DNA from 2 places in the Variovorax sp. efr-133-TYG-130 genome. Region 2 is predicted to be linked to the other one. Evidence: riboswitches for the same ligand, from Rfam matches in the RefSeq annotation. Region 2 holds a riboswitch; the other holds the start of a gene.
What was found. A riboswitch is a leader RNA that binds a small molecule or an ion and turns the genes downstream of it on or off. The one in region 2 is predicted to bind thiamine pyrophosphate.
Positions count from the first base shown of each region.

Region 1 (11,172 bases), on a different contig from region 2:
TCGACCTGCCGCTCGACGCGCTGATCGCCTGCCTGGGCATCTCCCCGCGCCTCGGCCCCATCGCCGACTGGGGGCTGGAGCTGGAGCGCAAGCAGGTGCCGGTCGACACTGAGAAATACGAAACCCGCGAACGCGGCGTGTTCGCGGTCGGCGACATCAACACCTACCCGGGCAAGAAGAAGCTCATCGTCTGCGGCTTCCACGAGGCCACGCTGGCCGCCTGGGGCGCCACGGCCATCGTGTTCCCGGGCAAGGCCGTGCCGCTGCAGTACACGACCACCAGCACGCGGCTGCACGAGCTGCTGGGCGTGCGCAAGGCCTGATCCGCTAGTCCGCGCGGGGCAGCAGCGCCGCGTGCCCGCCGATGAAGCTGCCGATGGCGGCCACGTAGCGGTCGATCTCCGCATCCGTCAGCGGCAGCGACAGCACGACGAAGCCGCGCGGCGAGCTGTAGATGCCCTCGTTCAGAAGGTGGAAGAACAGCAGCTGCCGCAGCCGGCCGTCGACCGCCGCCAGGTCTTCGCTGCTGCGTACATCGCCCTGCACGAAATGTGCGTTCATCAGCGAGCCGATGCCGGTGAACTGCATGGCGACGCCCTCGTTCGCGCACAGCGCGTTGAGCCGCGCGCGCAGCGCCTCGCCCTTCTCGGCCAGCGCACCGGCCGCCTCGGGCGTGAAGAGCTTCGTGAGCCCGGCATAGCCGGCCGCCATCGTCATCACGTTGTTGTTGAAGGTTCCCGAATGGGCCAGCGGACCGGTGCGCGGGTCGAACAGTGCCATCACGTCGGCGCGCCCGCCGAACGCACCAAAAGACATGCCGCCGCCGATGTACTTGCCCAGCGTGGTCAGGTCCGAACGGATGCCGAGCTTGTTCGCCAGCCCATGCGGCGCGAGCCGCGAAGTCATGACTTCGTCGAAGACCAGCAGCGCGCCCACCTGCGTGGCCGACTCGCGCAGGGCCTGCAGGAAGTCGGGTTGCCCCGGAATGCAGCCGCTCGCGCCCTGCATCGGCTCGACCAATACCGCGGCGATCTCGGGGCCGTGCCGTTCGATCTGCGCGCGGGCCGATTGCGCGTCGTTGTAGGGCAGCACGAGAAAGTCGAACGGCACGGTGGTCGGCGAAGGCTTGGCGCCGAAGCCAAGCACCCCGCCGTGGTAGCCGCCCGAGAACACGACGATCTTCCTGCGCCCCGTGAAGTGCAGCGCCGCCGTGAGCGCCATCAGGTTGGCCTCGGTGCCCGAGTTGGTGAAGCGCAGCTGCTCGATCTGCGGAAAGCGCTCGCAGATCAGCCGGGCCAGCCGTCCTTCGAGCAGGTTGTGCCCGGTGAGGTTAATGCCGCCCTGCATCGCCTCGATGACCGCATCGCGGATTTCCGGCGCGGAGTGACCGTAGACGCCGGCCGTGTACTCGGCAATGAAGTCGGCATAGCGGTGGCCGTCTGCGTCCCACAGCGCGGCGCCTTCGCCCCTGGCGATGGTCAGGGGGAACGGCGCGTAGAACAGCACGGAGCGGCTGTTGGCGCCGGGCATGTAGCGCGCCTGCGCCTCGAACTGGCGCTGGCTGGCCGGATTGGCGTCGGTGAAGCGCCGGTACGCATCGGCAAGGGCCTGGTCTATGGCGGCATGGGTCATGGCGGATGTCCTTGGTTTGCAGACAGGGATTAATTGGTCACTGAACAATTAATATTGTTTATACGATCAATTGAACTGCCGCACAATGGCATCGACCATGAAGACGACCCCGCCACCCAAGCCCCGCTCCGCTGGCCGCCCCGCCGGCGGCGGAGAACTGACGAAACAGCGCATCGCCGAAGTCGCGCTGGCGCTGATCGACGAATTCGGCCTCGGCGCGTTCAGCATGCGCGAGGTGGCGGCGCAGCTCGGTGTGTATCCGGCGACGGTGCACTGGCACGTCAGCACGCGCGAAGCCCTGCTGGCCGAGGTGGCGGCCGCCGTCATGGCCGGCGTTGCGCCGCCTGCGGGCAAGCTCGAATGGCAGGCATGGATCGCGGAGCTGTTCCGCCGCTGCCGCGACGCCGTGCGGCGCCACCCGAACGTCGCGCAGCTGCTGGGCGCGCAACTCGTGTCCAACGGCAGCCTGCCGACGGAGCTGGTCGAAGGCGTCCTGGCCGCATTGACCGAGGCGGGCTTCGAGGGCGAACCGCTGCTGGAGGCCTACAACTGCGTGATCGCGGCGATGCTGGGTTTCCTGACGATGGAGTTCTCGCCCCTGCCCGCCGACAACACCCAGGCCTGGGCCGAGGAACTGCGCGAACGCGTGCACACCATCCGCCCGCTCGACCACCCGGTGCTCGCGCGCAACCTGCCATTGCTGGCCAACAAGGCCTTCATCGTGCGCTGGGACAACGGCACCGCCGTGCCGCTGGACAGCAGCTTCGAGCGCCACATCCAGATGACCATCGACGGGCTCGAAGCCTTCGCGCGCAGGGTCAGGCCGGGGGCGTAGGCCCCAGCAGCTCGTACAGCACCATGCGCGTCTGCCGGCCGCGCAGCTCGGCCAGCTCCTCGATGCGGCGCGTGGCAAGGCGCCCGCCCAGCCCGTCGAAGGTGTCCTGCGATATCAGCGTGCGCGTGCCCAGTTCCTTGTTGGCGGCCTCGATGCGGCTTGCCGCGTTGATGGTGTCGCCGATGGCGGTGTACGACAGTCGGTTGCTCGAGCCGAGCACGCCGGCGATCACCAGGCCGGTGTGGATGCCGATGCGCGTGCGGAACTCGTGCAGGCCTTCGGCGCGCCACTTGGCGTTGAGCGCGCTCATCCGGTCATGCAGCTCGAGCGCCGCCAGGCAGGCGCGGTACTCCGCATCTTCCAGGTCGGCCGGGGCGCCCCACAGCACCATGATGCCGTCGCCCATGAACTTGTCGACCACGCCGCCGTGCCGCGCGAAGATGCCGGACGCGAGGTTGAAGTACTCGGTCAACTGCCTCACGAGCACGTCGGCCTGCATCGATTCGGAGATGCTGGTGAAGCCTTCCACGTCGGTGAACATCACCGTGACGCGCCGCGGCGAACCGCCCGGCGTCAGCGCGTGGCCCTTGACCACGAGCTGGCGCAGGATGTCGACCGGCACGAACTTCCTGAACGCCTGGAGGCTGCGTGCCGACTCGTCCAGCGCCTGGTTGAGATGCTGGACCTCCAGCACCCGGCTCGGCTCGAGCGGCAGGTTGTCCAGCTCCAGCCGACCGATGCGGCGCGCGACGCGCGAAAGGTTCTCGATGGGCCCTGTCACCAGCTTGGACAAGCGCAGCGAGAGCAACAGCGCCAGTCCGAGGAAGCTGAGCGTCATGAGCAATGCCCACAGCACCGAGCGCTGCAGGCCCCCGAGCACCGTCTCCTCGGGCTCCCAGCTGACGAGCTGCCAGCGCGTATGGGGGATGTGCGAGGTCTGCACGAGGTAGCTGCGCCCGTCGTGCGCCATCGAAAAAGCCAGGTCGTCGGCACCGCCGGCCGTGCTCTTCGCGAGCATGTGAGCATGGATGGCGCCCAGCACGCCGGTGTCGGGCGACTCGAGTTCGCGCACCGGGTCGGGATGGTCGCTGCGGGCGATCACATGATGGTCGGAGCTCAGCAAGGCGCTGTCGCCGCTGCCGAGCGCGCCGAAGATGCGCACCAGCCTCGACAGATGCCCCAGCGACACATTCGCGTCGACCACGAGCCCGCGCCGGTGGCCCTCGTCGTCGACTCGCCCGGAGGGCCGTGCGTGGCCGACGGCGAGTTCCTGCGCGTCGCTCATCAGGAAGGGCTCAGTCCACACCGGGCCTTTCGCCTTCACCGCCTCCCGGTACCAGGTTCGCTTCTCGGGGTCGAAGTCGCTGCGGTACGAGGAGATGGACGTCGTCGCGAAGCGCTGCCTGGCGTCGCCGCCGTCGAGGTCCGGCGAGCTCTTGTATTGCCAGGTCTCGGTGCTGAAGTCCGGGCCGCGCAGTACCTGGCGGATGGCCGGAACCGGGTAGCGCACGGCCATCATCACATGGCCGTCGTCGGTGGCCACGTTGATGCTGTCGAGCTCGGGGGTCTGCTCCAGCATGGTCCAGAGCATCTCGGCGGTCTGCTCGCCGTCTTCGCCGGTCGCGTGCACGCTGGGCGAATCGGCGATGGCGCGGATGACGCCCTCGGTCTTGGCGAGGAACGCCAGCACGTTGTCCTCGACCCGGTCGTGGTTGGTCTTGTGCGCGGCCGTGCCCACCTTGGACACCAGCTTCTCCGCCGCCCAGTAGCCGAAGGCCACCAGCAACAGCGACTGCACCAGCGCGACGGCGCAGATGATGGAGCCCACGTCGACCCTGAAACGCCGCAGGCGTGCGCCCTTGAAATCCTCATCGGCCATGCAATTTCCCTCTCCCTTTTTTTGTTTCCTGTCTGCTTATCGGCACGCGCGCCCTTTTCTTCTGTTTTGTTGTTCCGGGCGCGGCGATTCTCGCGCGCGGGCACGCGCGGCCCGAGGGTTTCCCCTTGCCTGCAAAGGCACGTCTGCCATTGCGGCTTCCCCGCAGCGGATAAACTCCGGGCCGCGCCGTGGGTTGCCCGCGGCGCAATTGCTAGGGGTGCTGCACGGCTTGCCGTCCGGCTGAGAAAGTCCCTTTGAACCTGATTGAGGTAATCCTCGCGCAGGGAAGCTGGTCCGGTTGGCCGCTCACGTTGTCTCGCGTGACGACCGTGTCGCTCGGGCCCCGCCCACCTGCCAAACCTTTTGCACTGGAGCAAACGGATGGCACAAGACGACAACAACGACGATCGCAGCAGCAACGCCGGATCCGCCTCATCCAACGAGGCGCTGACGCCGTTGCCCGCGTCCAGGCGCGTGTTCGGCTGGCACGACCACGCCGCGCTGTGGTTCAGCCTGGGCGTCGGCCTGCTGGTGATGCAGATCGGCGCGTACCTGGTGCCCGCCGTGGGCACGCGGGACGCGGCCATCGCCATCGTGCTGGGCTCCTGCCTTGGCGCGGGCCTGCTGGCCTGGACCGCGCGGCTCGGTTGCGAGAGCGGCCTCGCCAGCGCCGGCCTCATGCACGCCACCTACGGCAGTGCCTTCGCGCGGCTGCCGGTGCTGCTGAACATCGTGCAACTGGTGGGCTGGACCACCTTCGAGCTGGTCGTCATGCGCGAGGGCACGCAGGCCATCGGCCAGGCGGCCTTCGGCCCCTCCATCGGCTCGGCATGGGGCGGCGTGCTGACCACGCTGCTCTGGGGCGCTGTGCTGCTGGCCCTGCTCGCGGGCTCGATGGTCAAGCTGGTGCGGCGCTTCGTCAGCCGCTTCGGGCTGCCGCTGGTGGTGCTGTCGCTGCTGTGGCTCAGCTGGCAGTTCGCGACGCGGCTGCATGCCAAGGGACTCGACGCTTTCTGGGCGCGGCCGGGCGACGGCAGCATGGGCATGTTCGGCGCGCTGGACCTGGTGATCGCGATGCCGGTGTCATGGCTGCCGCTGGTGGCCGACTACGCACGGCACGGCAAGCGCGGCACCGGGGGCCTGGGGAGCGCCTTCAGCGGCACCTGGCTCGGCTATGCGCTGGCCAACATCTGGTGCTATGCGCTGGGCGTGATGGTGGTGAGCGTGGCCGAGCCGGGCACCGAACTGGTGACGGCGCTGCTGCTCGCGCAGGGCGGCCTGCTGGCGCTGGGCCTGATCCTGATCGACGAGCTCGACAACGCCTACGGCGACGTGTATTCGGGTGCGGTGTCCACGCACAGCCTGCTGCCGCGCTGGAGCGTGAAGCGCTGGGGCCTGCTGCTGGCCGCGCTGTGCATCGCTTTTGCGCTGGTGCTGCCGATGCACACGCTGGAGCCCTTCCTGCTGCTGTTGAGTTCGGTGTTCGTGCCGCTCTACGGCGTGATCATCGGGCGGCTTGGCAGCGGACAGTCCGTGTCGGTAGGCGGTGCGCGGAAGATCGATTTCGGCGCCGCGCTGATCTGGATCGCGGGCATTGCCGCGTACCACGCGCTGGCCAAATGGGCACCGCAGTTCGGCTCGGCATTGCCGACGCTGGCCGCGACCTTCGCGCTCGCGTGGCTCAGCCGGCCGTCAGCGCGAAGCGGTGCGTCGGCACTGGCGCAAAGCCGTGGTTGAGAGGACCATGACCCGCGCCGATCTTCACATCCGCCCCCGCGGCCATCGCGCCGAGGATGTACGCACGCGCGCGCTCGACCGCCTCCGGCAGCGCCGCGCCCAATGCCAGGTGCGCGGCGATGGCGGACGACAACGTGCAGCCGGTGCCGTGCAGATTGGGGCTGTCGATGCGCTTCGAAGCCAGCCGCCTGCGCTCGCCGCCGGACTGCAGCAGCACGTCGACCACGTCGTCGCCCGGCAGATGGCCGCCCTTGAGCAGCACGCCCTTGGCGCCGAGCGCCAGCAGTTCGTCGGCCGCGCCGTCGAGCGCATCGATACCGTCGATGGGATGGCCGATGAGCAGCGCGGCTTCGTCGAGATTGGGCGTGACCACCAGCGCGCGCGGGAACAGTTCGCGCACCAGCACCTGCACCGTCTCGGCCGCGATCAGCCGGTCGCCGCTGGTGGCGACCATCACGGGGTCGAGCACCACGTTCTTCAGCTGGTAGCGGTCGATGGCCCAAGCCACCACTTCGACGATCTCGGGCGCGTGCAGCATGCCGAGCTTGACGGCATCGACGCCGATGTCTTCCACCACGGCCTGGATCTGCGCCTTGAGAAAGTCGGGCGGCACGCCGTGGATGCCCGACACGCCGAGCGTGTTCTGCGCGGTGAGCGCGGTGATGGCCGTCATGCCATAGCAGCCGAGCGCCGCGAAGGTCTTGAGGTCGGCCTGGATGCCGGCGCCGCCGCCGCTGTCGGAGCCGGCAATGGAGAGCACGCGTGCATAGCGCTGGGTGGGTGCTTGGGTCATGCCGAAAATTATCGGCGGTATCCATGGCCGGAAGGAGCGAGACCATGAGCCTTCCTTTTCAATCCGCCGCCGTCCTCGGCGCGGGCCTCATGGGCCGGCTGATGGCGGTCGCGCTCGCGCAGGCGGGCTGCAAGGTCGACCTGTTCGAAGCGGGCAGCCCCGATGCGGAAGGCGCTGCCGCACGCGTGGCAGCCGCAATGCTCGCGCCGCTGGCCGAATCGGCGGTGGCGCCGGTGTCGGTCGTGCGCATGGGGCAGCACGCGCTCTCGCGCTGGCCCGAGCTGCTTGCAAAGCTGGCGCAGCCCGTGTTCTTCCAGCGCGAAGGCACGCTGGTGCTGTGGCACCGTCAGGACGCCGCCGAAGCCGCACGCCTGGCGCGCGTGCTTGCCAACACCGGCACGCAGGTGCCAGAGCTCGCGCCGATGCAAACGCTCGACGGCAAGGCGATCGCCGCCCTTGAACCCTCGCTCGGGCAGCGCTTCGTGCAGGGCCTGTTCCTGCCAGGCGAAGGCCAGCTCGACAACCGCGCGCTGCTCGCATCCCTGCTCGTCACGTTGCAGGCAAGCCCTAACGTGACACTGCACTGGCAATCGGCGCGCGCGCCTTCGGACTTCACGCCCGGCGCACCGGGCCAGCCCGACCGGGTGATCGACTGCCGCGGCCTCGGCGCCAGGCCCCAGTGGAATGCGCTGCGCGGCGTGCGCGGCGAAGTGATCCGGGTGCACGCCCCTGAAGTGACGCTGCGGCGGCCCACGCGCCTGGTCCATCCGCGCTACCCGCTCTACATCGCGCCCAAGCCGGGCAACCTGTTCGTGATCGGCGCGACCGAGATCGAATCGGACGACATGTCGCCCGCCAGCGTGCGCTCCACACTGGAACTGCTGAGCGCCGCGTATGCAGTGCACAGCGGCTTTGCCGAGGCGCGCATCGTCGAAATCGCCACGCAGTGCCGGCCCACGCTGCCCGACAACCTGCCCGCCATCGAGCAGCCGCAGCCGCGCGTGCTGCGCATCAACGGGCTCTACCGCCACGGTTTCATGATCGCGCCCGCGCTGCTCGACGCCGCGATGGAACTGCTGGCGCACGGCCGCTCGACGCTCGCTGCGAGCTTCGGCATGGAGATATCCCACGCATGAACATCCTGATCAACGACAAGCCCTTCACCCTGCCCGACAACGCCGTGCTGACCGATGCGCTGGCCGCGCTGGACGCCACGCCGCCGTTCGCGGTGGCGGTGAACCGCGAGTTCGTGCCGCGCTCCGCCTACGCCGCGCGCGCGCTGCAACCCGACGACCGCATCGAAGTGATCCGCCCCGTGACGGGCGGCTGATTGATTGACGGAGACGACACGATGAACACCACACACGACGACCCGCTGGTTCTCTACGGCGAAACCTTCCAGAGCCGCCTGCTGCTCGGCACCGCTCGCTATCCCTCGCCAGACCTGCTCGAAGCCGCGGTCAAGCGCGCCCGGCCCGCGATGCTCACGGCCTCGCTGCGCCGGCAGACCGCGAATCAGGGCTCGGGCAACAGCGAGCTCGGCAACGGCTTCTGGGAACTGCTGCGCCGCCTCGGGGTGCCGGTGCTGCCCAACACCGCCGGCTGCCACAGCGTGCAGGAGGTGGTCGCCACCGCGCAGATGGCGCGCGAGCTGTTCGACACGCCCTGGATCAAGCTCGAGCTGATCGGCGACGACTACACGCTGCAGCCCGACACGCTGAACCTCGTCGACGCGGCCTCGCAGCTGATTCGCGACGGCTTCAAGGTGCTGCCCTATTGCACCGAAGACCTGGTGCTGTGCCAGCGGCTGGTCGACGTGGGCTGCCAGGCCGTGATGCCTTGGGCCGCGCCCATCGGCACGGGCCGTGGACCTGTCAACCCGTATGCGCTGCAGGTGCTGCGCGACCGGCTGAAGGTGCCGATGCTGGTCGATGCCGGCCTGGGCCTTCCTTCGCATGCCTGCCAGGTGATGGAATGGGGCTACGACGGCGTGCTGCTCAACACGGCGGTCGCGCTGGCGCAAGACCCGGTGGCCATGGCCGGCGCATTTGCCGACGCGGTGCAGGCCGGGCGCACCGCACACCGTGCCGGCGCAATGGCCGCGCAGGACGCGGCACAACCCAGCACACCGGTGCTCGGCACGCCCTTCTGGCATCACGCGCCATGACAGCTTCAATGAACGACGCCCGCGCCGTCGCGCAAGCCATCGTCGCGGCCCACGGCTTGCGTTTCGGCGCGATCACCGCCGCGCCCGTGAGCGCGCCGGTCTTCTCGTCGGACGACCCGGTGTACCGCGGCGCCAAGCAGGCCTGTTCGGCGCTGGGCTTCATCGAGATCGACGCCGAATGCCTGGCCCGCGCCTGGCGCGCACAGACGCTGCGCCTGAGCAACTTCGACGCCGCGCTGTGGCCCGATGCGCCCGCCGACTTCGGCATGCGGCCGTTTCCCCCGGCCGCTCGCGACGATGCATTTCCGCCCTGCCCCGAACGCCTCGGCCTCTATGCCGTGCTGCCCGACGCGCAATGGGTCGGCCGCATGGCGAGCGCCGGCGTGCCGACTGTGCAGCTGCGCTTCAAGTCGGAAGACGCGGCGGCCATCGAGCGAGAAGTGCGGGCCGCCGTCGAAGCGGTGCGCGGCACCGATGCGCTGCTCTTCATCAACGACCATTGGCAGGTCGCCATCTCGGCGGGTGCCTACGGCATCCACCTCGGCCAGGAAGACCTCGACGCGCTCTCGCCCGATCACTTGGCGCAGCTGCGCGCTTCAGGCGCGAGGCTCGGCGTCAGCACGCACGGCTACGCCGAGATGGTGCGCGCCGACAAGGTGAGCCCGAGCTACATCGCGATGGGCGCCGTCTACCCGACCACGCTCAAGAAGATGGCGACCGCGCCGCAGGGCGTGGCCCGCCTCGCGGCCTATGCGCGACTGCTGCGCGGCTATCCGCAGGTGGGCATCGGCGGCATCGACGCGGTGCGCCTGCCCGAAGTGCTGGCCACGGGCGTCGGCTCCGTCGCCGTGGTGCGCGCGCTGGTCGCGGCCGAAGACCCCGAGGCCACGGCCAGGCAATGGATGGCGGCGATGGACAGCAACGCCGTCGGCAACTGAACACAATGAACCAACCCAAGCCCTCTTTTTCTTCTTCCGCCTGGCCGCTCTCGCCCGTCTCGCGCGCGCTGGCGGTCGTTCTCTTCACCGCCGCTTGCGGCGCGCAGGCGCAGCAGGCCGCATTGCGTGAAGTCACCGTCAACGACAGCAGTGCCGCGCCGCAAGCCGACATCAGCGGCTTCGGCGATGTGCCGCTGCGCGAGCTGCCGCTCTCGGCCACGGTGATCGACAGCCAGCAACTGCGCGCCAGCGGCGCCCGGCGGCTCGCGGACCTCACCCAGTTCGACGCCTCCGTCACCGACGCCTACAACTCCGCCGGCTACTGGGACTACCTCACGGTACGCGGCTTCGTGCTCGACAACCGCTTCAACTACCGGCGCGAAGGCCTGCCGATCAGCGCCGAGACCTCGATCCCGCTGGACAACAAGGAACGCGTGGAAATCTTGCGCGGCACCAGCGGCATCCAGGCCGGCACCAGCGCGCCGGGCGGACTCGTCAACTACGTCGTCAAGCGGCCTACCGAGCAGGACCTGCGCACGGTGCGCATCGAGACCAACAGCCGCGGCAGCCTGCTGGGCGCCGTCGACCTGGGCGGGCGCTTCGGCGAGAACCGCGAGTTCGGCTACCGCATCAACGTGGCGAGCGAAAACCTCAAGCCGATCACGCACGACCTCGACGGCAACCGCAACCTGTTCTCGCTGGCGGCCGACTGGCGCATCACGCGCGACTCGGTGCTGGAATTCGAGATCGAGCAAAGCCGCAAGACGCAGCCGAGCCAGGCCGGCTACAGCCTGCTGGGCAGCGTGCTGCCCAGGCCGGTCGATCCGCGCATCAACCTCAACAACCAGCCATGGTCGCAGCCCTCGGTGTTCAAGGCACTGACAGGCACGTTGCGCTTCAGCCAGGCAATCAACTCCGACTGGCGCTGGAGCGCGCAGATCGGCCAGCAGCGCCTGAAGAGCGACGACCGCCTGGCCTACGCCTTCGGCTGCGGCGCCGAGGGCAACTACGACCGCTATTGCTCCGACGGCACATTCGACGTCTACGACTTCCGCAGCGACAACGAGCGCCGCACGCAGACCGCGGGCAGCCTGAACCTCAAGGGCAACGTGGCGACGGGCAGCGTGAAGCACGAGCTGGGTTTCGGCCTGCTGCAAAGCCGCGTGCGCAACCGCTTCCAGGACCAGGCCT
Region 1 covers NZ_JARVTD010000003.1:524,638-535,809, forward strand. The annotation lists gene QRN67_RS04500 (NAD(P)/FAD-dependent oxidoreductase) at 1-323, shown strand, start outside; gene QRN67_RS04505 (aspartate aminotransferase family protein) at 328-1,632, opposite strand; gene QRN67_RS04510 (TetR/AcrR family transcriptional regulator) at 1,730-2,467, shown strand; gene QRN67_RS04515 (adenylate/guanylate cyclase domain-containing protein) at 2,451-4,346, opposite strand; TPP riboswitch at 4,550-4,650, shown strand; gene QRN67_RS04520 (purine-cytosine permease family protein) at 4,728-6,083, shown strand; gene thiD (bifunctional hydroxymethylpyrimidine kinase/phosphomethylpyrimidine kinase) at 6,028-6,876, opposite strand; gene QRN67_RS04530 (FAD-dependent oxidoreductase) at 6,921-8,012, shown strand; gene thiS (sulfur carrier protein ThiS) at 8,009-8,206, shown strand; gene QRN67_RS04540 (thiazole synthase) at 8,228-9,043, shown strand; gene thiE (thiamine phosphate synthase) at 9,040-9,981, shown strand; gene QRN67_RS04550 (TonB-dependent siderophore receptor) at 9,987-11,172, shown strand, end outside.
Region 1: linked by a shared signal. The riboswitch ahead of QRN67_RS04520 (purine-cytosine permease family protein) and the one ahead of thiC (phosphomethylpyrimidine synthase ThiC) in region 2 are both predicted to bind thiamine pyrophosphate.

Region 2 (11,172 bases):
TCCACCGCGCCCGTGGGCGCTGTCGCCAAGCTGTTCAAGAAGACCGGCTGGGCCGTGAAGGACGTGGACCTGTGGGAAGTGAACGAAGCCTTCGCCGTGGTGCCGATGGCGCTGATGCACGAGCTCGACGTGTCGCACGAGATCGTCAACGTGCACGGCGGCGCCTGCGCGCTGGGCCACCCGATCGGCGCCAGCGGCGCGCGCATCATGGTCACGCTCATTCACGCGCTGAAGGCGCGCGGCAAGAAGCGCGGCGTGGCCACGCTGTGCATCGGCGGCGGCGAAGGCACCGCCGTGGCACTCGAATTGCTATAAGAGCAGCGTCGGGAGCGTCCGAGCACGGGCGCTCCCGGCTTTTTTCATTCAGACATTCAAATAAATGCGTAGAGCAGGAGATTTCATGCGCCCATCCATCCACCGTACCGCCATTGCCGCCTTGCTGGCCGCCGCTTTCCTGGCGCCCGCCGCCAGCTGGGCCCAGAAGCGCGACAACGTGCTGTTCCAGGCTGCCACCGACGAGCAGCCCGCGGTGATCAAGACGCTGGAGAAACTCGTCAACATCGAGACCGGCACCGGTGACGCCGAAGGCATCGCCGCCGCCGGCAACTACCTCGAGGGCGAACTCAAGAACCTGGGCTTCACCGTCACGCGCAGCAAGTCGGCCGGCATCGTGGTGGGCGACAACATCGTGGGCAAGATCAAGGGCCGCGGCGGCAAGAACCTGCTGCTGATGTCGCACATGGACACGGTGTACCTGAAAGGCATCCTCGCCAAGGCTCCGTTCCGCGTCGAGGGCGACAAGGCCTACGGCCCGGGCATCGCCGACGACAAGGGCGGCAACGCGGTCATCCTGCACACGCTCAAGCTGCTCAAGGAATACGGCGTGCGCGACTACGGCACCATCACCGTGCTGTTCAACACCGACGAGGAAAAAGGCTCCTTCGGCTCGCGCGACCTGATCCAGGAAGAAGCCAAGCTGGCCGACTACGTGCTCTCCTTCGAGCCCACCAGCGCTGGCGACGAGAAGCTCTCGCTCGGCACCTCTGGCATCGCGTACGTGCAGGTCAACATCACCGGCAAGGCATCGCATGCGGGCGCGGCGCCCGAGTTGGGCGTGAACGCGCTGGTCGAGGCCTCCGACCTGGTGCTGCGCACGATGAACATCGACGACAAGTCGAAGAACCTGCGCTTCAACTGGACCATCGCCAAGGCCGGCAACGTGTCGAACATCATCCCGGCCACCGCCACGCTGAACGCCGACGTGCGCTATGCCCGCAACGAAGACTTCGACGCCGCCATGAAGACGCTGGAAGAGCGCGCGCAGCAGAAGAAGCTGCCCGAGGCCGACGTCAAGGTGATCGTCACGCGCGGCCGCCCGGCCTTCAATGCTGGTGAGGGCGGCAAGAAGCTGGTCGACAAGGCAGTGGCGTACTACAAGGAAGCCGGCGGCACGCTGGGCGTGGAAGAACGCACCGGCGGCGGCACCGACGCGGCCTATGCCGCGCTCTCCGGCAAGCCCGTGATCGAAAGCCTGGGCCTGCCGGGCTTCGGCTACCACAGCGACAAGGCCGAGTACGTGGACATCAGCGCCATCCCGCGCCGCCTGTACATGGCCGCCCGCCTGATCATGGACCTCGGCGCCGGAAAGTGAATGGTGCCCCCCGGCTTTTCACTCGCCTTGCTCGTGTAACTCCACCCCCCGAGGGGGAGGCGCGGTCCGCCTTGGGGCGGCCCGGCGGCGACCGCCTCTTCACATAGAAGGAACTGCCATGTTGTTGACAGCAGACCAGGAAGCCATCCGCGACGCGGTGCGCGATTTCTCTCAAGCCGAGCTGTGGCCCAACGCCCCCAGGTGGGACCGCGAGCACAGCTTTCCGAAGGAAGCGCACCACGGCCTCGCGGCGCTGGGTGCCTACGGCATCTGCGTGCCCGAGGAGCATGGCGGCGCCGGCCTCGACTACCTCACGCTGGCGCTGGTGCTGGAAGAAATCGCGGCCGGCGACGGCGGCACCAGCACGGCCATCAGCGTGACCAACTGCCCCGTCAACGCCATCCTCATGCGCTACGGCAACGCGCAGCAGAAGAAGCAGTGGCTCGAGCCGCTGGCGCAGGGGCGCATGCTCGGCGCCTTCTGCCTCACCGAGCCGCAGGCCGGCAGCGATGCGTCGAGCCTGCGCACCACGGCGCGCAAGGACGGCGACGCCTACGTGATCGACGGCGTCAAGCAGTTCATCACCAGCGGCAAGAACGGCCATGTGGCCGTCGTCATTGCCGTGACCGACAAAGGCGCGGGCAAGCGCGGCATGAGCGCGTTCCTGGTGCCGACCGACGCGCCCGGCTACAACGTCGCGCGCCTGGAAGACAAGCTGGGCCAGCACAGCAGCGACACCGCGCAGATCAACTTCGACGGCTGCCGCATCCCGGTGGAAAACCTCATCGGCGCCGAAGGCGAGGGCTACAAGATCGCCCTCGGCGCGCTCGAGGGCGGGCGCATCGGCATTGCAGCGCAGAGCGTGGGCATGGCGCGCAGCGCCTTCGACGTGGCGCTGGCCTATGCCAAGGAACGCCAGGCCTTCGGCGGTTCGATCTTCGACCAGCAGGCCGTTGGCTTCCGCCTTGCCGAATGCGCGACGCAACTCGAAGCGGCGCGCCAGCTCATCTGGCATGCCGCCGCGCTGCGCGACGCCGGCCGGCCCTGCCTGAAGGAGGCGGCCATGGCGAAGCTCTTCGCCAGCGAGATGGCCGAGCGCGTGTGCAGCGCCGCCCTCCAGACGCTGGGCGGCTACGGCTACGTGAACGACTTCCCGCTGGAGCGCATCTACCGCGACGTGCGCGTGTGCCAGATCTACGAAGGCACCTCGGACATCCAGAAGCTCTTGATTCAACGCGCGCTGGCGTGAACCGGCGCAGCGGACGGCGGTGGGGCTGGATTGCCACGGCATGCGTGCTGGCGGGGCTCGCGCTATGGGGCTTCGTCATCGAGCCGCGCTGGGTGGCCGTGCGTGTAGAACCCCTGGGCTCATCTGCATGGCAGGCGCCGCCGGGACTGAAGGTGGCGGTGGCGAGCGACTGGCACCTTACCTCGCGTTCGGCATGGCGCGTCAACGGCCTTGGGCGCGCCGCAAGCGTCGTGGACGACATCAATGCAGCGCAGCCCGACATCGTGCTGCTGCCCGGCGACTTCCTGGCTGGCTCGGGTGGCGACGAGTCGCTGCCCATCGAAGACATGGCCGTGGTGTTCGGCCGCCTGAAGGCGCCGCACGGCGTGTATGCAGTGCTCGGCAACCACGATTGGTGGCATGACGGCCAACGCATCGCCAAGGCACTGGCCGCGCAGGGCATCCGGGTGCTGGAAAACGCTTCGGTGCAAGTGCCCGGCCACGACCTCTGGGTGGTCGGTATCGGCGATCACTCGACCGGCCATTCGGACCCGATGCGCGCGCTGGCCGGCGTGCCGTCCGAGGCAGCGACACTGGTCATGATGCACGACCCCTTCAGCCTCGCGACCATGCCGCGCACAAGAGGCCTCGTGGTCGCGGGGCATACGCACGGCGGACAGGTCAGCGTGCCGGGCCATGGCGCACTGATCGTGCCCGGCGCGGCGCCGCGCGAATGGGCCTACGGCTGGATCTCGCACAAGGGCAGGCGCATGTACGTAACCAGCGGCCTCGGCGTGAGCATCCTGCCGGTGCGCTTCAACATGCGGCCCGAGTGGGTGATGTTCCGCTAGCCGGTTACCCATCCGTCAGCCTGTCATCGGTTTCGACGACAGACAACCGCGCGACGCAAGCGCAGCATGGCGGCCTCTCTTGTCGGAGGCCTTCGCCATGTCCATTTCAAAATCCGTTCCCGCCACCGCCCTGGCCCTGCTGTGCCTTGGCGCCCCCAGCCTGCCGGCGCAGGCGCAGACCGCCGCCGCGCCTGACATCGCCATGCTGACCGCGACCGAAGCCGCGAAGCAGCTGTGCGCCGGTACCGTCACCAGCGAGCAGCTGGTCACGGCCTACATCGCCCAGGCCAAGGCCAGGGCGAACCTCAATGCCTTCATCGCGCTCGACGAAGCCGGCGCACTGAAGCAGGCGCGCGCCGCCGATGCGCTGCGCAAGCGCGGCGGCAGTTGCAAGCCGCTCGCGGGGCTGCCCGTGGCCATCAAGGACAACATCCAGGTGCAGGGCCTGCCCGCGACAGCCGGCACGCCTGCGCTCAAGGGCTTCGTGCCCGGCGCCGATGCCCCCGTGGTGGCCAGGCTGCGCGCCGCCGGCGCGGTGGTGCTCGGCAAGACCAACATGCACGAGCTGGCCTTCGGCGTCACCGGCTACAACCCCGCGTTCCAGAGCGGGCCCGAGGTGGGCGTGCGCAATGCCTACGACGCGAGCCGTATCGCGGGCGGCTCTTCTTCGGGCAATGGCGCGGCACTCGGCGCGCGCATGGTGCCGGCCGCGCTCGGCACCGACACCGGCGGCTCGGTGCGCATTCCGTGCGCGTTCAACGGCTGCGCGTCGTTGCGCCCGAGCATGGGCCGCTATCCGCAGCAGGGCATCGCGCCGATCTCGCACACGCGCGACACGGCCGGGCCGATGGCGCAGTCGATGGCCGACGTGGCGCTGCTCGACGGCGTGATCGCCGGCGGCAAGCCGCTCCGGCCCGCCGACCTGAAGCGCGTGCGGCTCGGCGTGGTGCAGGCTTTCTACGCCAACCTCGATGCCGACACGCGCGCCGCCACCGACGCCGCGCTGGCCAAGCTGCGCGCGGCCGGGGTCACGCTGGTGGATGTGGAAATGCCGAAGCTGATGGAGCTCAACGGCGCGATCGGCTTTCCGCTCGCGCTCTACGAGGCGAACGACGACATGGCGGCCTACCTCGCGAAGTACCGCACTGGCATGGACATCGCGCAGCTCGCCGCAGGCATTGCCAGCCCCGACGTCAAGGGCACCTTCGACGCCTTCGTGATCCCGCGCAAGCTGCCGGCGCCCACCGGCACGGTCGATGCGAAGCCGGTGTACGACAACGCGATGCGCGTCGCCCGCCCCGCGCTGCAGAAGCTCTACCGCGACACCTTCGCCAGCAACAGGCTCGACGCGCTGGTGTTCCCGACCGTGCCGCGCGTGGCGCTGGCCGCGGCGCCCGAGGCCAGCAGCCCGGAGAACTTCGGCGCGCTGATCCAGAACACCGACCCGGGCAGCAACGCCGGCATTCCGGGCGTGCAGTTGCCTTCGGGCCTCGGCGCGACGACGGGCCTGCCCGTGGGGCTGGAACTCGACGGCCCGGCCGGCAGCGACCGCAAGCTGCTGTCCGTGGGACTCGCCGTGGAACAGGTGCTCGGCCGGCTGAACGCGCCCAAATAGGCAGGCAAGCCGGCGTGCGTGTTCAGCGCCCGGCCGGCGGCGCGCTCCAGCCCGCGAGCGCCGCGCGGCGCTCGATGCCCAGCTTGTCGAAGATGCGCCGCAGGTAGGTGCGCACGGTGGGCACGCCCACTGCCATGCGCCGCGCGATCTCCTTGTCGGTGAGCCCTTCGCGCACGCAGCGGGCCACCTCCTGTTCACGCACGCTCAGCAAGGCCCATGCGGCTTCGCGCGTGTCGCTCGGGGCGGCTGAAGCGGCTGCCCGCTGCGCCCGCAGGAGCGCCCCGGCGAACGCCGGCTCGATCAGGTCCAGCAGCGCCTTCTCGTGGTCGCCGAAATCGCCGCGTCCCTTGCGCCGCCAGATGCGCAGGTCGCCCAGCGCGCGCTCGCCCTCGAAGGCATGCAGGTTCATGCCCCAGTGCAGGCCGTCGCGCGAGAGAAAGTCGTTGAAGAACGGGGTGCGCATCAGGGCGCGCTGCGGCATCACCTCGGTCACGCGCGTGGCGCGGCGGCGCGACTGCAGCACGAAGGTGATCGGGTCGTTGTGCTGGTGCCATTGCGCATAGCTGTCGAGGTTGGCGGGCTCCATGTTGATCGCCACGCGCGCGCCGAAGCTGCGGCTGCCCGCATCCCACACGAACGAGGCGAACTGGTCCGCGCGCAGCAGGTCGAGCAGCGCCCGGCCCAGGCTTTCGCGAATATCGCGCTCGTTGCCGGCGGCGTCCTGCGCCAGCAGCGTGAAAACGCCGCGCAACGCCTGCTGTTCAGTGCCTGTGAGGTACATCGCGGTTCTTCCGGTGGAATCGCTGTGAAGCTAGCGTTTAGCAAGCGCCGCGCCAAGGGTGAATGCCCTCGGCGCGGCACCCCGGGGCTTGCCCTCTCGGCACCCGGCCCGCGAGGTGTTCCAATAGCGGTCTTCATGAGTGCCATCGATCCCACCACCGGACCTTGTCCCTGCGGCCGTACCGACCGCCGCGACAAGCCCATCGGCTACGCCCTGTGCTGTGGCCGCTATCTCGACGATTTCGAGAACACGCCGGCGCCGGACGCCGAATCGCTGATGCGTTCTCGCTACTCGGCCTTCGTGCTGGAGCGCGGCGAGTACCTGCTCGCCACCTGGGACGCGGCCAGGCGCCCGGCCTCCATCGAGTTCGAGCCCGGGGTCAAGTGGCTGGGGCTGGACATCCGTTCGCGCTCCGTGCTCGACGCCGACCACGCCGAGGTCGAGTTCGTCGCCCGCCAGCGCAGCGCGGCCACCGGCGCCGCGACCCGGCTGCACGAGCGCAGCCGCTTCGTGCGCGAGGGCGCGCGCTGGTTCTATCTCGACGGCGACCTGCAGCAGCCCCTGGCTTGACGCGCCGCCCGGCGGCTCGCACAATCGGCCCCGCTCCGGGGTGCACGCATGTGGCGTGCTGAGATGGCAAAGCTGCCGACCCGCGAACTTGATCCGGGTCATACCGGCGTAAGAAGAGCTGCACTCCCTGACTCCGGTCCGTCACTCCCCCTTCCGTGACGGGCTTCCCGAAGTCCACCGAGCGATTGCGGAGCACCCTTTTCCTCAACAAGGAGTGCCTCCGATGAATGCCCCCGACAAGTTCACCTCGCTGCTTTCGCTCACGCGCGAGCCCTTTCCCGCGTCCCACAAGTGCGTGATTCCGGGCAGCCGGCCCGACCTGCAGGTGCCGGTGCGCGACGTGCTGCTGACCAACGGCGAGACCGTCTCGCTCTACGACACCTCCGGCCCCTACACCGACCCCAAGGTCGAGATCGACGTGCGCCGCGGCCTGCCCGACGTGCGCGGCGCCTGGGTCATCGAGCGCAATGACACTGAAAGTTACGAGGGCCGCTCGCACCACGCGCTGGACGACGGCGCCAAGAACGAAGACCGCGACGCCCAGCGCCTGGCCGAGCTGCGCGCCGGTGCCTCGGCGCTGCAGCGCCAGCCGCGCCGCGCGAAGTCGGGCGCCAACGTCACGCAGATGCACTACGCGCGCCGCGGCATCGTCACGCCCGAGATGGAGTACGTGGCCCTGCGCGAGAACGGCAAGCGCGAGTGGATGGCCGAGTACCTCGCCAACGAGGAGCGTGCGAAGCGCGTGGCGGGCAACCCCATGGGCGCGAGCATTCCGCGCATCATCACGCCCGAATTCGTGCGCGACGAGGTGGCGCGCGGCCGCGCCATCATTCCGGCCAACATCAACCACCCCGAAGTCGAGCCGATGGCCATCGGCCGCAACTTCAAGGTGAAGATCAACGCCAACATCGGCAACTCGGCCGTCACCTCGAGCATCGAGGAAGAGGTCGAGAAACTGGTGTGGGCCATCCGCTGGGGCGCCGACAACGTGATGGACCTGTCGACCGGCAAGAACATCCACACCACGCGCGACTGGATCGTGCGCAACTCGCCGGTGCCCATCGGCACCGTGCCCATCTACCAGGCGCTGGAGAAGGTGGGCGGCGTGGCCGAAGACCTCACCTGGGAGATCTACCGCGACACGCTGATCGAGCAGGCGGAGCAGGGCGTCGACTACTTCACCATCCACGCCGGGCTGCGCCTGCCGTTCATCCACCTCACGGCCGACCGCATGACGGGCATCGTGTCGCGCGGCGGCTCGATCATGGCCAAGTGGTGCATCGCGCATCACAAGGAGAGCTTCCTCTACACGCACTTCGAGGACATCTGCGACATCATGAAGGCCTACGACGTGAGCTTCTCGCTCGGCGACGGCCTGCGCCCCGGCTCGGGCGCCGACGCCAACGACGAGGCGCAGTTCGCCGAGCTGCGCACGCTGGGCGAGCTCACGCAGATCGCCTGGAAGCACGACGTGCAGACCATGATCGAAGGCCCGGGCCACGTGCCGATGCACATGATCCAGTCGAACATGGACGAGCAGCTCAAGCATTGCCACGAGGCGCCGTTCTACACGCTGGGGCCGCTGACAATCGACATCGCGCCGGGCTACGACCACATTGCCAGCGCCATCGGCGCGGCCATGATCGGCTGGGCCGGCACCGCGATGCTCTGCTACGTGACGCCCAAGGAGCACCTGGGCCTGCCCGACCGCGACGACGTGAAGCAGGGGATCATTGCCTACAAGATCGCCGCGCATGCGGCCGACGTGGCCAAGGGCCACCCGGGCGCGCGCTCGCGCGACGACGCGCTGAGCAAGGCGCGCTTCGAGTTCCGCTGGCAGGACCAGTTCAACCTGGGCCTGGACCCCGACACCGCGCGCGAATTCCACGACGAGACCCTGCCCAAGGACTCGAGCAAGGTGGCGCACTTCTGCTCCATGTGCGGCCCCAAGTTCTGCTCGATGAAGATCACGCAGGAAGTGCGCGAGTACGCCGCGAAGAAGGGAGTGGCCGAAGCCGAAGCCATGACCGAGGGCATGGAAGAGAAGTCGAAGGAATTCATGGCGGGCGGCGGCGAGATCTACATCCCGATCAAGGCCGTGTCCTGAGCTTGCAGCGGGGTCGTTGCTACCATGGAGGCATGACCCCTTTTCCCTTTTCCGCGGTCCTGTTCGACTGCGACGGCGTCCTCGTCGATTCCGAACCCATCACCAACCGCGTGCTCGCCGAGATGCTCGGCGAGCTCGGCTGGCACCTCAGCACCGAGGAATCGATGAACACCTTCACTGGCAAGGCGGTGAAGGACGAGGCCGCGCTCATCGAGTCGAAGACCGGCGTGAAGATCACCGACGAGTGGCTGCGCAGCTTCCGTGCGCGGCGCAACGAAGCACTGGAGCGCGACCTCGTCGCGATTCCGAACGCACCGGCCGCCATCCGCGCGATCCACGCGCGGCTCAAGGGCCGCATCGCCTGCGCCTCGGGCGCGGACCGCCACAAGGTCGAGCTGCAGCTGGCCAAGGTCGGCCTGCTGGACTGCTTCCAGGGCCGCATCTTCAGCGGCCATGAAATGCCGCGTTCCAAGCCGCATCCCGACGTGTACCTGGCGGCAGCCGAGGCGCTGGGCGTCGATCCGCGCCGCTGCGCGATCGTCGAGGACACCGTCACCGGCGCGATGGCGGGCGTGGCCGCGGGCGCGACCGTGTTCGGCTACAGCACCGGCGAATCGGGCCACAGCGGGCCGGGGCCGCTGCTGAGCGTGGGCGTGGTGCGCGTGTTCAGCGACATGGCCGAATTGCCCGCGCTGCTTTCAGGCTACGACCTGCAGGCGGCCTGAGTTTCTGGTGCAATGAAGGGCATCGACAGCCCTTCAGCACAGGAACATCGCCACATGACTTCCGAATACAAGACCGAGCAACCCGACCGCGCCGAGATCGATGCGCTCACCGGCCCCGCCGTGGTCGAGTTCGGCACCAACTGGTGCGGCATCTGCAAGGCCGCGCAGCCGAACATCGCGGAAGCATTTGCCAAATATCCGGACGTGCGCCGCATCAAGGCCGAAGACGGCAGCGGCCGGCCGCTGGGCCGTTCGTTCAACGTGCGGCTGTGGCCCACGCTGGTGTTCATGCGCGACGGCAAGGAAGTCGCGAAGCTGGTGCGGCCGGAAGACAGCCAATCCATTGCCGACGCGCTGGCGTCCATCACGCAGTCGGCCTGACGACTCAGTGGGTTGTGTCGATTCGGGGCGACGCTCACGCCGACGGGGTACCTTGCTCCGCGAATGTCCCCCGCCCTTCGGGCTCCTCCTTTATTTCGCTGCGCAAGGCACCCCATCGTCGTGAGCGTTGGACAGAGCGCCGGTTGATCGGCCGAGCGCCAGCGGCGCGCCCCGTGCTCAGGGCGTCGGGTGCTCCCCGCAGCGAAATAAAGGAGGAGGCCGCAGGCCGGGGGACATTCGCGGAGGGGAGTACCCGATGCCCTGAGCACACGCCCCGAAGCAACAACGGCGCCCAAACGCGCCCCCGCTACAACCCCAGCTGCCGAAAGTCCCTCGGCGCATGCCCCGTCCACTGCAGGAACGCGCGTGAAAAGCTCTTCTCGTTGCGGAACCCCACCGCCAGCGCCACCTGCTTGATCGGCCGGGTGGTGCGCCGCAGCAGCTCCACGGACAGCTCATGGCGCACCTCGTTCTTCAGCGTCTGCAGCGACGTGCCTTCCTCGTGCAGCTGCCGGTGCAGCGTGCGGCCCGACACGTTCAGCAGCCCCGCCAGCGCCTCGGCCGTGGTCGCCTCGCTGGCGCGCGATCGCAGCAGCTCGCGCACGCGCTGCCCCAGCAGACGGTCGCGCCGGTACTGCAGGATGGTCAGCGGCAGTGCGCGCTTGAGCATGGCGCGCAACGCGCGCTCGTCGCGCTGCAGCGGCAGGGCGAGGTAGCGCTCGTCGAAGCTGATGCTCGCCTGCGGCGCGTCGAAGCGCACCTCCGGCGTGAACATCGGCGCATAGGCGTCGCTGTGCGGTGGAGCGGCAAACGGAAAGCCCGCGCTGCGCAGCGAGATGCGCGAATCGATCGCCCAGCACATGTAGCCGTGCATGAAGCGCAGGCTCGTCACCAGGCAGAACTCGCGGAAGGCCTCGTTCAGCGGGCGGTTCTCTGTGATTCGCAGGGTGGCCACGCCGCCCGCCACATCCAGCGCCAGGCCGATGTCCTCGGTCAGCAGGCGGTGGTGGCGGCACCAGCGCTTGATGGCCACGCCCAGGTCGGGCGAGGTGAGCGAGGCGCGGCACAGCATGCCGTAGCTGCCCCAGGGCAGGCGCCGCGCGAACCAGCCCAGGGCCTCGTCGTCCAGCTCCTGCATGGCGTGTTCCGACAGCGCCTCGAACTGCGCGGCCGTCACCCGCGCGCCCGGCCGGGCCAGCTCGCGCGGCGTGATCTGTGCCGCCTTCAGGGCCTCGGCCGGGTCCATGCCGTAGCGCTCGTAGC
Region 2 covers NZ_JARVTD010000031.1:188,365-199,536, reverse strand. The annotation lists gene QRN67_RS26415 (acetyl-CoA C-acyltransferase) at 1-315, shown strand, start outside; gene QRN67_RS26410 (glutamate carboxypeptidase) at 401-1,651, shown strand; gene QRN67_RS26405 (acyl-CoA dehydrogenase family protein) at 1,770-2,900, shown strand; gene QRN67_RS26400 (metallophosphoesterase) at 2,897-3,730, shown strand; gene iaaH (indoleacetamide hydrolase) at 3,828-5,345, shown strand; gene QRN67_RS26390 (helix-turn-helix transcriptional regulator) at 5,368-6,126, opposite strand; gene QRN67_RS26385 (YchJ family protein) at 6,262-6,696, shown strand; TPP riboswitch at 6,723-6,828, shown strand; gene thiC (phosphomethylpyrimidine synthase ThiC) at 6,920-8,803, shown strand; gene QRN67_RS26375 (HAD family hydrolase) at 8,836-9,528, shown strand; gene QRN67_RS26370 (thioredoxin family protein) at 9,583-9,909, shown strand; gene QRN67_RS26365 (AraC family transcriptional regulator) at 10,217-11,172, opposite strand, start outside.